One region of the Anaerocolumna sp. AGMB13020 genome, then DNA from elsewhere that is predicted to be linked to it. Evidence: predicted binding sites of a transcription regulator. Region 1 holds the regulator's gene; the other holds the start of a gene.
What was found. Region 1 encodes Rex, which represses fermentation and respiration genes when NADH is low (regulators of the CRP and FNR family bind a similar motif). Its sites were predicted from a motif close to ATTGTTAANTANTTAACAAT; they were not measured.
Positions count from the first base shown of each region.

Region 2: R2R35_RS09165 (NADH-quinone oxidoreductase subunit 5 family protein) is a predicted target of Rex. The motif match lies at 2,793-2,812, and genes of this name have one in related genera.

Region 1 covers NZ_CP136910.1:5,088,656-5,093,545, forward strand. Annotated here, with positions in the region: gene R2R35_RS21415 (ABC-F family ATP-binding cassette domain-containing protein) at 1-151, opposite strand, end outside; gene R2R35_RS21420 (DUF1349 domain-containing protein) at 494-1,075, shown strand; gene R2R35_RS21425 (redox-sensing transcriptional repressor Rex) at 1,386-2,060, shown strand; gene R2R35_RS21430 (hypothetical protein) at 2,110-2,721, shown strand; gene acpS (holo-ACP synthase) at 2,723-3,091, shown strand; gene R2R35_RS21440 (NAD(P)H-hydrate dehydratase) at 3,149-4,843, shown strand; gene alr (alanine racemase) at 4,809-4,890, shown strand, end outside.
Region 2 covers NZ_CP136910.1:2,306,626-2,311,515, forward strand. Annotated here, with positions in the region: gene R2R35_RS09160 (respiratory chain complex I subunit 1 family protein) at 1-649, opposite strand, end outside; gene R2R35_RS09165 (NADH-quinone oxidoreductase subunit 5 family protein) at 649-2,559, opposite strand; gene R2R35_RS09170 (heparinase II/III family protein) at 3,036-4,760, opposite strand; gene R2R35_RS09175 (helix-turn-helix domain-containing protein) at 4,849-4,890, opposite strand, start outside.

The sequences.
Region 1 (4,890 bases):
CTCCCATAATAATCTTAAAAAGGGTGGATTTTCCTGCGCCGTTAATACCGATAACAGCGGCTTTTTCCCTTTCGTTTACATGGAAAGAAACATTGCTAAGAATCTGGTCTGTTCCAAAGCTTTTAGAAATATTTCTGCATGCTAAAATCATTTCAAATTACCTTTCTCTTTGGATTTCTATTTAGAATCATAAAGGAATGACTGTAAAAAGTCAAGTAATTGACATGTCCCAGCTAAGGTAAACCAAAGAGGATGACATATAAGAGAGAGATTATGGCTGATCTGTTGTTTTGATGGAGGTCTCAAGAAGAAACTCGGATTATGTACAAAGTTTTTGTTAAAGATTTACTTCCGTTATTAAGTGAGATAAATAACTTGAAAAAGTGCCTGTATCAATGATATCATGTAGAAAAAGTGCCTGTTACAGACTGCGGGAAGGTTGTAATTTACAGCGCAGATACTATTATAAGCCAATTAGGAAAGGGGTTTACACATGAGTAAGAAATTTTTCAAAGATTTTAAATGGTTAAATGAAAGCAGTATTCGATATACAAAAGAAGGAATTGTGATAAAAGCACCCGGGCAGAGTGATTTCTTCCGTGGGACAGGAGTATTTGTACGTGATAATGCGCCATTTTATTATACAGAAATTTTTGGGGATTTTGTATTTAGAGCCAAGGTATCTCATGCTTTTTTGGATACCTTTGATGCAGCAACGATAATGTTAATGGAGAATGACAGCATCTGGGCTAAGGCCTGCTTTGAGAAGACGGATTTTGACACCAATGCAGTTGTCAGTGTTGTAACAAATCCCTTGTCTGATGATGCAAACGGCTGTAATATAGAAGGAAATGAGGTTTGGCTTCAGGCAGCCAGGGTAGGAGATGCCTTTGCCTTTCACTATTCTTTGGATGGTATAAAATATGATATGATGCGTTATTTTATTCTGCCCGCCAGTCAGACAATCAAAGTTGGTTTGGTGGCACAAGCACCAATTGGAGAAGGCGGAGAACGTTATTTTGAGAATATATCGCTGGAGCACAGAACGGTTTTAAATATACGCGCCGGCAGATAAACCGAGGGAATTATTGGAAAATTCATATAGGAATCAGCATTTGACAAATAAATATCATTCACATATAATATCTTATTAGAAAGCTATATTCAGGAGTAAATTAAGTTAAATGAAGAATTTGTAGGATCCTTTCTGTAGAAATACCTGAATACCGTATTTTTACACAGGAAGAGTAAAAACAGTTTACTTAAAACATTCCTTTAAACATAAGAAAATCAAAAGCAGGTTAATGAATATATGCATATATCAGTTTTAATTTGCAATATTGAATTACCTGCTTTCAGTTATAAAAAATAAAGGAGGGTCAGAAGTGCAAGAGAAAGAAATTTCATTAGCCGTAATACAGCGCTTACCCAGATATTATCGTTACTTGGGAGAACTGCTGGAAAATGACGTGGTACGTATTTCATCTAAGGAGTTAAGCGAGAGGATGAAGGTTACTGCCTCCCAGATAAGGCAGGATTTGAACAATTTTGGTGGGTTCGGACAGCAGGGGTACGGATATAATGTTGAATATCTGTTTACTGAGATTGGAAAAATATTAGGACTTGACAGAAAGTACAATGTAATCATCATAGGAGCGGGTAATTTGGGACAGGCATTGGCAAACTATGGTGATTTTGAAAGAAGAGGATTTATGATTAAGGGTATCTTTGATGTTAACCCGCGATTGGAAGGAATATCAATCAGGGGAACTCAGATACAGATGATGGATGAACTGGAAGAATTTGTGAAGAGCAACAAGGTTCATATAGCCGCACTGACCATACCAAAGATAAAGGCACCACAGACTGCTAAAGAAATAGTGGCCTTAGGTATTAAAGCCATTTGGAATTTTGCGCCAGTAGATTTAAATCTCCCCTCCGATGTCATTGTAGAGAATGTACATCTGTTAGAAAGTCTTATGAGATTATCCTATACCCTAAAAGATTTGGAAGAGTCCCAAGGTATTACGGAAGAAGACATTTCATCCGATAATAATTAAAAAGGACACCAAAGCGAAAGCTTGCACCAGAAATGGGGTATAAGTATACATGAGAAAAAAGGAAGACATAAACTTTGAAAAAATCTTTAAGGGTAAGAAAATACCAATAGTAGTATTGGATGAACGCTGGCATCAGCTGTTTCCGGATTATGATAAACCTGTTCACATCAAAGCAATGGAAAATAAACTGGATGAGCTGATGAAACAGCAAGGCAAACTTACCAATGATTTAAAGGATTACAAGAAGATAAAGAATCAACTGATGGGTGAGATTATCACTCACATGGATGTCAATGACACAAAGCTGGGAAAAGCCAAAGAAAAGAAACTTGATCAGAACCAGAGACTGATAAGGGAAATTGGCGATAAAGTAAAAGACTCAGAGAATGAACTGGTTGATCTGCCTTATCAAATTAAGGCGGCTAACGAAGCTTTAATAATAGAAAGTTCACAAATCTGCTATAGACGGCTCAGTGAGAACACAGAGAAAATCAATGAGATTAATAAGTGGATTCAAAACATCCGAGAACAGCTGAAAATAAAAATCCTAGAGAAACAGGATATGGAAATGAAAAATGCAGATATCTATAATTACATGCATGATCTGCTGGGACCGGAACTATTGCAGGAACTGGATGAAGAGATAAAAAGGAATAAATAGCATGATTGTTGGTATCGGTACAGATTTAATTGAAATCGAAAGAGTCATGAAAGCCTGTGAGCGGGAACATTTCTGCAGGAGAATCTTTACTCCAAAAGAGTTAGAACTTGCTCAGACAGACAGAAGAAAGCTTGCCGGAAATTTTGCTGTAAAAGAAGCAGTTGTAAAAATGCTGGGTCTGGGTTTTCGAGGAATTCATCCTTCAGATATAGAAGTATTGCGGGATGAATACGGGAAACCTTTTGTGAATTTATTGAAAGGAGCCAAAGAGGCTGCCGATAAAATTGCATGTCAAAGGATACTGGTAACTATCACAAACACAAAGGAGTTCGCCAGTGCTTTTGCTGTTGGAGAAAGCATTAATTCGTAGTATTCAGAAAATACGTAGATAGGTATTCAGAAAGTCAAGTTTATAAAAGAGGTTTATATGAAATATCTGGTCAAGCGTAATGAGATGCAGGAAGTTGACAGGAAAACCACGGAAGAAATGGGGATACCTGCTATTGTTTTGATGGAGCGTGCTGCCTTAAAGGTAGCAGAAGTAATTGATGAACATATCATAACTTCAAGCTGTGAGAAAGATACAAAATTGAAAATACTTGCTTTATGCGGTACAGGGAATAATGGAGCTGATGGAATTGCGGCTGCCAGGATTCTAACCTGTAAAGGGTACAAAGCAGCAATATATGTGGTGGGTGACAGGAATAAGGCATCCGCCTTGTTTTTGCAGCAATTAGAAATTGCTGTGAATTTCGGTGTTGAAATAGTTAGCAATATTGATACCCCGGAATATACTATTGATGAAAACACGATTCTTATAGACGCCATCTTCGGCATCGGATTAAATAAAGATATTCAGGGTGAATATAAGAATATAATAGATAAAATAAACAGATTAAAAAAAGAGAAGGTATTTGCTGTTGATATACCATCAGGAATATCAGCCGATTCTGGATTTCCTTTAGGGGCAGCAGTGAAGGCAGACTATACAATAACCTTTGGATACCTTAAGTTAGGACTTGTACTTTTTCCCGGATGTGAATATGCAGGGGTTATAACAGTTGCGGATATTGGGTTTGCAGCACCTGAATACCTTAAGCTTCCATTCCATCACTATACCTTTAATAAGGAAGATTTAAATTTAATACCCAATAGGAAAGCCTATTCAAATAAAGGCAGTTATGGAAAGATCCTTGTTATAGCGGGTTCAGCAGATATGTCAGGGGCAGCTTATTTTTCTGCCAAGGCAGCATACCGTATGGGAGCCGGCTTAGTCAAGATATTGACCAATGAGAAAAACAGGACGATTTTGCAGACCATATTGCCGGAAGCTCTTATAAATACTTATTCTGACGGGGAACTTAACCTTAGGGATATGAATACTTTAAAAGAGGAGATCAAATGGGCGGATGTAGTAGTAATCGGACCTGGTATAGGGAGAAGTACGCAGGCAGAGCGTTTATTGCAGCTAGTCCTTGCGGAAGTAAAGGTGCCGATTGTTATTGATGGCGATGCCCTCTGGCTGCTTGGTCAAAAAGCAGCAAATTACATGAAAGAACAGGATTTTTCACCGGGAGCTTCACCTTTACCGCAAGCAGAAACAATGGAAGAACAGCAGGCGGCTGACAGAATTTCATTTCTTAAGCATCTTCTGCCTGACAGAACCATACTTACACCACATTTAAAGGAACTCAGCTATTTGCTTCATGTTCCCATAAAATGGATTCAGGAAAATCTTTTAAAGGCAGCCAGTCTATGTACTCTGGATAATAATATGGTATATGCTATAAAAGATGCCAGAACCATTGTGGCGGAAAAGAAAAGCAGATATATTAATTTGTCCGGTAATAACGGTATGGCTACTGGAGGTTCAGGAGATGTGTTAACCGGAATGATAGCGGGATTGTTAGGCCAAGGTCTGACAGAGGATAAAGCGGCAGCCCTTGGTGTATACATCCATGGTTTAGCCGGTGACCTTGCGGCGGAAGAATCTGGTCAGCACTCCTTAATGGCAGATGATATAATCAATCACATTTCAGCGGTAATAAAGTCATGCACTGTTACTGCGGATATGAATGGAGGAACCTATGACAGCAGGAAATATAGACCTGACATCAATTGAAGAATTTAATTCAAAATATTACAGAGCATCAGCGAATATTGATCTGG
Region 2 (4,890 bases), 2.8 Mb from region 1:
TAATTTGTTCATACCAGTGTGTAATTTCAATTACTGCCAGATCTTTCCCGGAATACTCTGTGGTGATTCCCTGTACGATTTCCTGATGCCCATGATGGGACATACTGAAATCAAAAGGTGATTTGCGCAATTTAAAAGTGAGTATATATACAAAACCTATAAACATTCCCGGCAGATATACAATTGCTGGTATATTGTTTTTAATAATGTCAGAAATGAAAAAGCTCTTATCTGCCAGATAGAAACCGATTCCGGTAAGCAGTACCATAGGCTCGTAAGCCATCATCTGAAGAAGCTCTCTTTCCGAACCTATCAGACTGTAAGGCGAGTTGGAGGCATATCCGCCAAGTATAAACAGTACCGAACCCAGGGTAAGGGCAAAGACCGCCAGCAGTATATCCCCGCCCAGAAGAAGTATTACTGAGGTCAGTATTACAAAGATCAGGGACAGATACACATAAAAACGGTGCATCAGGTTAACTTCTATGGCTTCTTTCTGAATGAGCTTTAATACATCATAAAAGGGTTGAAGCAGAGGCGGACCTTGTCTTCCCTGCATTCTTGCAGTAATTACCCTGTCCATGCCCGTAAGCAGTCCTCCTGCTATCGGTGTTAATAGAATGATTACAATTATTTTAAGTATCAGCATTATTGAGCAAGCCCCCCGATTAGAAGTATTACGCCGAGCACCAGTATAAGTATTGCGATAATATTACCGATGAACAGCATTTTCTTACTGTCAAAATATTCAGAAAGATACCAGTTACGCATCTCCGCTTTCCTTTTCTCGCCAAGACCTCCATAGAAGGTCTCATTATCTCCGGTATTTTCCCCAGCCATATAAATAGGCACAATTCTTCTTTTATCTCCTTTGTAAAGAGGAATAAAACTAATAGGAATGATAATCAGCATGGCAAGCATCATTATCATAAGGTTGACATCACTTGTACCAATAGGTATTACCGCATCTTTACCAAAAAGCTCTGTCAAATAGGGAACAAGCGCATAATCAGAGATAAGCGGAAAGGCAAAACAGGAAACGATAACAATTATGACATGTATGATAATAGGCAGTTCTTCAAACAGGGAAAACGAATGCTCCTTTTCCTGCTTCCGATTGGAACCGGACACCAGTTTACCCATCCATTTCGTCCAATAGAACAGGGTGATGGCGCTGCCGTAAGCAATCACTATAACAGCCAGTATATGTCTGGAATCAATAAATGCTTTCATTGCCACCCATTTAGAGATAAGCATACCAAAAGGTGCCAGGAACATTCCTGCAATACCAATAAACATAAATAGATTCAGTTTTCTGGATACCAATGCCAGATCTCCCATATCCTCTACATTACGGCTGCCCAGCTGATGCTCGATGGAACCCACGCACAAAAACATCAAAGATTTTGCAGAAGCATGGAAGATAATCAGCAGGATGGCTGCCCAAAGTGCTTCCTGACTTCCGATACTGGCGCAGATAACAATCAGCCCCAGGTTGGCAACGGTGGAATATGCAAGAATCTTCTTGCCATCGCTTTGAGTAACTGCTGCCAGTGAGCTTAACAGGAAGGTAGCACAACCTATTCCCGTTACCGCAATCCCCACCGGTGAATCCCCAAGCATAGGTGCAAGTCTGATAATCAGATATACGCCTGCCTTAACCATAGTCGCGGAATGCAGCAGTGCGGAGGAAGGTGTAGGTGCCACCATAGCTCCAAGGAGCCAGGAGGAAAAGGGAAACTGGGCAGATTTTGTGAGAGCTGCCACAGACATCAGGAAGACCGGCACCATTGCTATGGCTTCAGGTTCAAGAGAAATCAGCGTTGATAACTCAAGGGTATCATAATGTAATCCAATAAATACGATGGCAACGGCAAAAGCAAGTCCGCCACCAAGGTTAATGGTTAACGCACGATAGGAATTGCTCTTTGCCTCTTCTGTTCTTGTATATCCAATTAGCAGGAAAGAGCAAAGAGAAGTAACCTCCCAACAGAAATAAAGCCAGGTCAGATTGTTACTCAGCACCAGTCCGAACATAGCGGAGAGAAATAAAAACAGGATGGACAGGAAAAAGGATTTTCTCTCTGCATATTCCTTATGGTGATGGTGGTAATCCTTCATATAGCCCACTGCATAGATACAGATCAGGCTGCCAATGATACCAATAATAAGTACCATGATACCTGACAGCTTATCATATACAATCTGATTCACTATCTGGATATGATGTCCTGCGGATAATTCAAACCACAGGATCAAAGGTGTCTGTATCGCCGCAAATACAGTCACTAAGTACTTTTTGTCCCTGATGCTCTTCACAAGAACATAACCTGCGATTATAATCTCAAGACACATTATCAGGTATGAAATTCCCTCTTCTTGATGATAAGAATAAGTAATACCGTCTCCGAAATATCTCACGGTTACCAGAACGGTTAGAAGGGCGATACTTGCAGCCCCTAAAGTTACAATAGCATTTCTTATTTTATCCTGTCTTATAACAAAGGAGAGGATTGCTATTGCCAATGGAAATAAAATGAGTGTAGTAATTAAGTTCATATTCGTCACCTTGCCGTCAATTGATATAAAGCCGGTAATAATAAAAAGAAGTCTTCAGACTGCAAGTCGTCATTTGGCTGCTATCTGCATAGGCTGATTTTATAATATCTGCTTATTTTCCAATCACTTTTTACGTGATTCTGTCTAATTATACACCCGTTTTATAAACAACGCAAAACTATTATTTGTTTTTTGCCTAAAAATTTAATATTTTTAATGAATTTTTTAGTGTATTTGTTTATATTTTAACAATCAACTTCGACAAAATTTCCTACCAATACTTTTTTTATGACGTATTTCTATGAAAGTAATTCGTTTAATATGGAAAATGCTTCTATCATCAGGAATGTAATATTTTGTGAAATTAATAAATATTTAACAATCTTTTCCAAGTAAAATCCATGTAATTTTCTGCTCCTGAAGCAAAAAAGCATCCGCTCATATTAATGAGAGCTGATGCTTTAAATGACATGATATTATTTTTCTTCTATATTTATGGTTATGACAGAGGAGATTTCCTTGAGGAGCGGCAATTCCCACTGTACCAGATATACTTCTTGCTGTACCCCTTCATGGTCACTGTGCAGTACAGCTTTGACTTCGATTCTTACATCCTTATCCTCTACTGTAATCCTGCAGTTGGAAGAGCCTTTCTTTAATAAGATATTGTTTTTCTCTATTTCCGGTTTAATACCAGTTATCAGGTTTTCCCTGATTGAAGTAGTACTCTCAGTACATTGAAAATCATCTCTCAGCCACACTGAACCATCCTCTGGATTAAAAGTCACCGATCTTTTGATACTTTTTATATTATTCTCTTCATAAGCCTTTTCCAGATTAATTACAGTTTCAAACGCCTTATCTGTATAAAAGTAAGTGCAGGCATGTTCTCTGCCGCTTAACTGCCCTTTGCCATTTATAATTGGAATACTGTGACCTAAGGAACTGTTACACAGAATGTCATATCTGCCGTTTCCAAAATAATCCTTGGTATATTCTCCAGCTCCCAGCTCCGCCAGGAACATATCTTTCTTATAGACGTAGAGGAAGCTTCCTATATCATTATGATTATGGGGTTCATCATTATGCCCCCCCTTAATAGCAAGGCCTGCTTTATTCTTACTGCGCATGACATTCCACTGGGCATCCTTTAGTGTATCCTGCGCATTCAGGTGCAGGTTCCGTTCTATTATCGCACCTGCCTTAAGGGCTTCGATATACTCTTTTGTCCAAATGTAGTCTCTGTAAATAGCTGCCCACCTGAAGCAGGGGTCTGTGTCATAATCCCCGGCAAGTAAAATTGGCGGGAGGTTAACCGTTTCATATTGCAGCGCAAGCTGCAAGGTAAGTCCCATTTTATATTTGGTATGACTGTCGCTATCGGAGAAATTAACGGAAAGTCCTTCCTCAAAGTAACATTTCTGCTGAAACTCAGCTATACGTCTGACCTTATCATTCTTGAACAGGTTAAGCCTTCCCTTGCTATATTCCGCTAATTGCCCTGCAAAGGTTGTAAAGTAGGTCATTCCATATGTGAAATAACCGATCCCTTCCATACAGGTGCCGTCCTCCGGAAAACCTTTCAGGTAATACGCAAGGGAATCTGTAATACGTGCTATTACAGGTTCTAATTCTTCCGGCTTATTTTTAAGCATATAAAAGGAGGCGCTGCCCAGCGAACCACTGCAGACAGCACACCAGTTATGGGTCGCATGCTCCCAGCTGCTATAAGGTGCAGTACTACGATAGAAAGGTGTTAACACTCTGGTTAAAACATTATCTCTCACACTTTCATAAACTGCTATGTTTATTTCATCCTTTAACAGGTATATGATCTCTGACAAGGCTTGCGCAGTTTCTGCCGCAAATAAATCGATGGTCTTTCTCCATACAGGATTATTGATTCTGTCCACGTGAGGCGGTAGCGCCCAGCATTCCTCCAGGCAGATATCAAGCATAATCTCTTCCAGCTTCCTGATATCCTTTACTCTTCTTTTGATTACAGCAAGCATACCAAATACTGCAAGATATTTTCTGCGTTCAAAATATACTGCTTCAAATTCCAGACGATTGCCCGTTCTTTCATATAAGGAATATAGCTCCTCTGAAATCCAGGGCATTTCTTTTTCTCTTAGCTCTTCCCCTGACAGCTCAAGCTTGTCTATGTATGCTTCTAAGAATTGCTCCAACTCTGTAACCATTTGTGCCTCTCCCCCAAGTTCTCTTTGCACAAACGATGTAATTTCTCGTGCTTTATGGGAACCCGTTTTCTTCACGTCAATATTATTTTTATAACGTTTCCTCTTCTGTATTGGACTTATGATCCTTGAA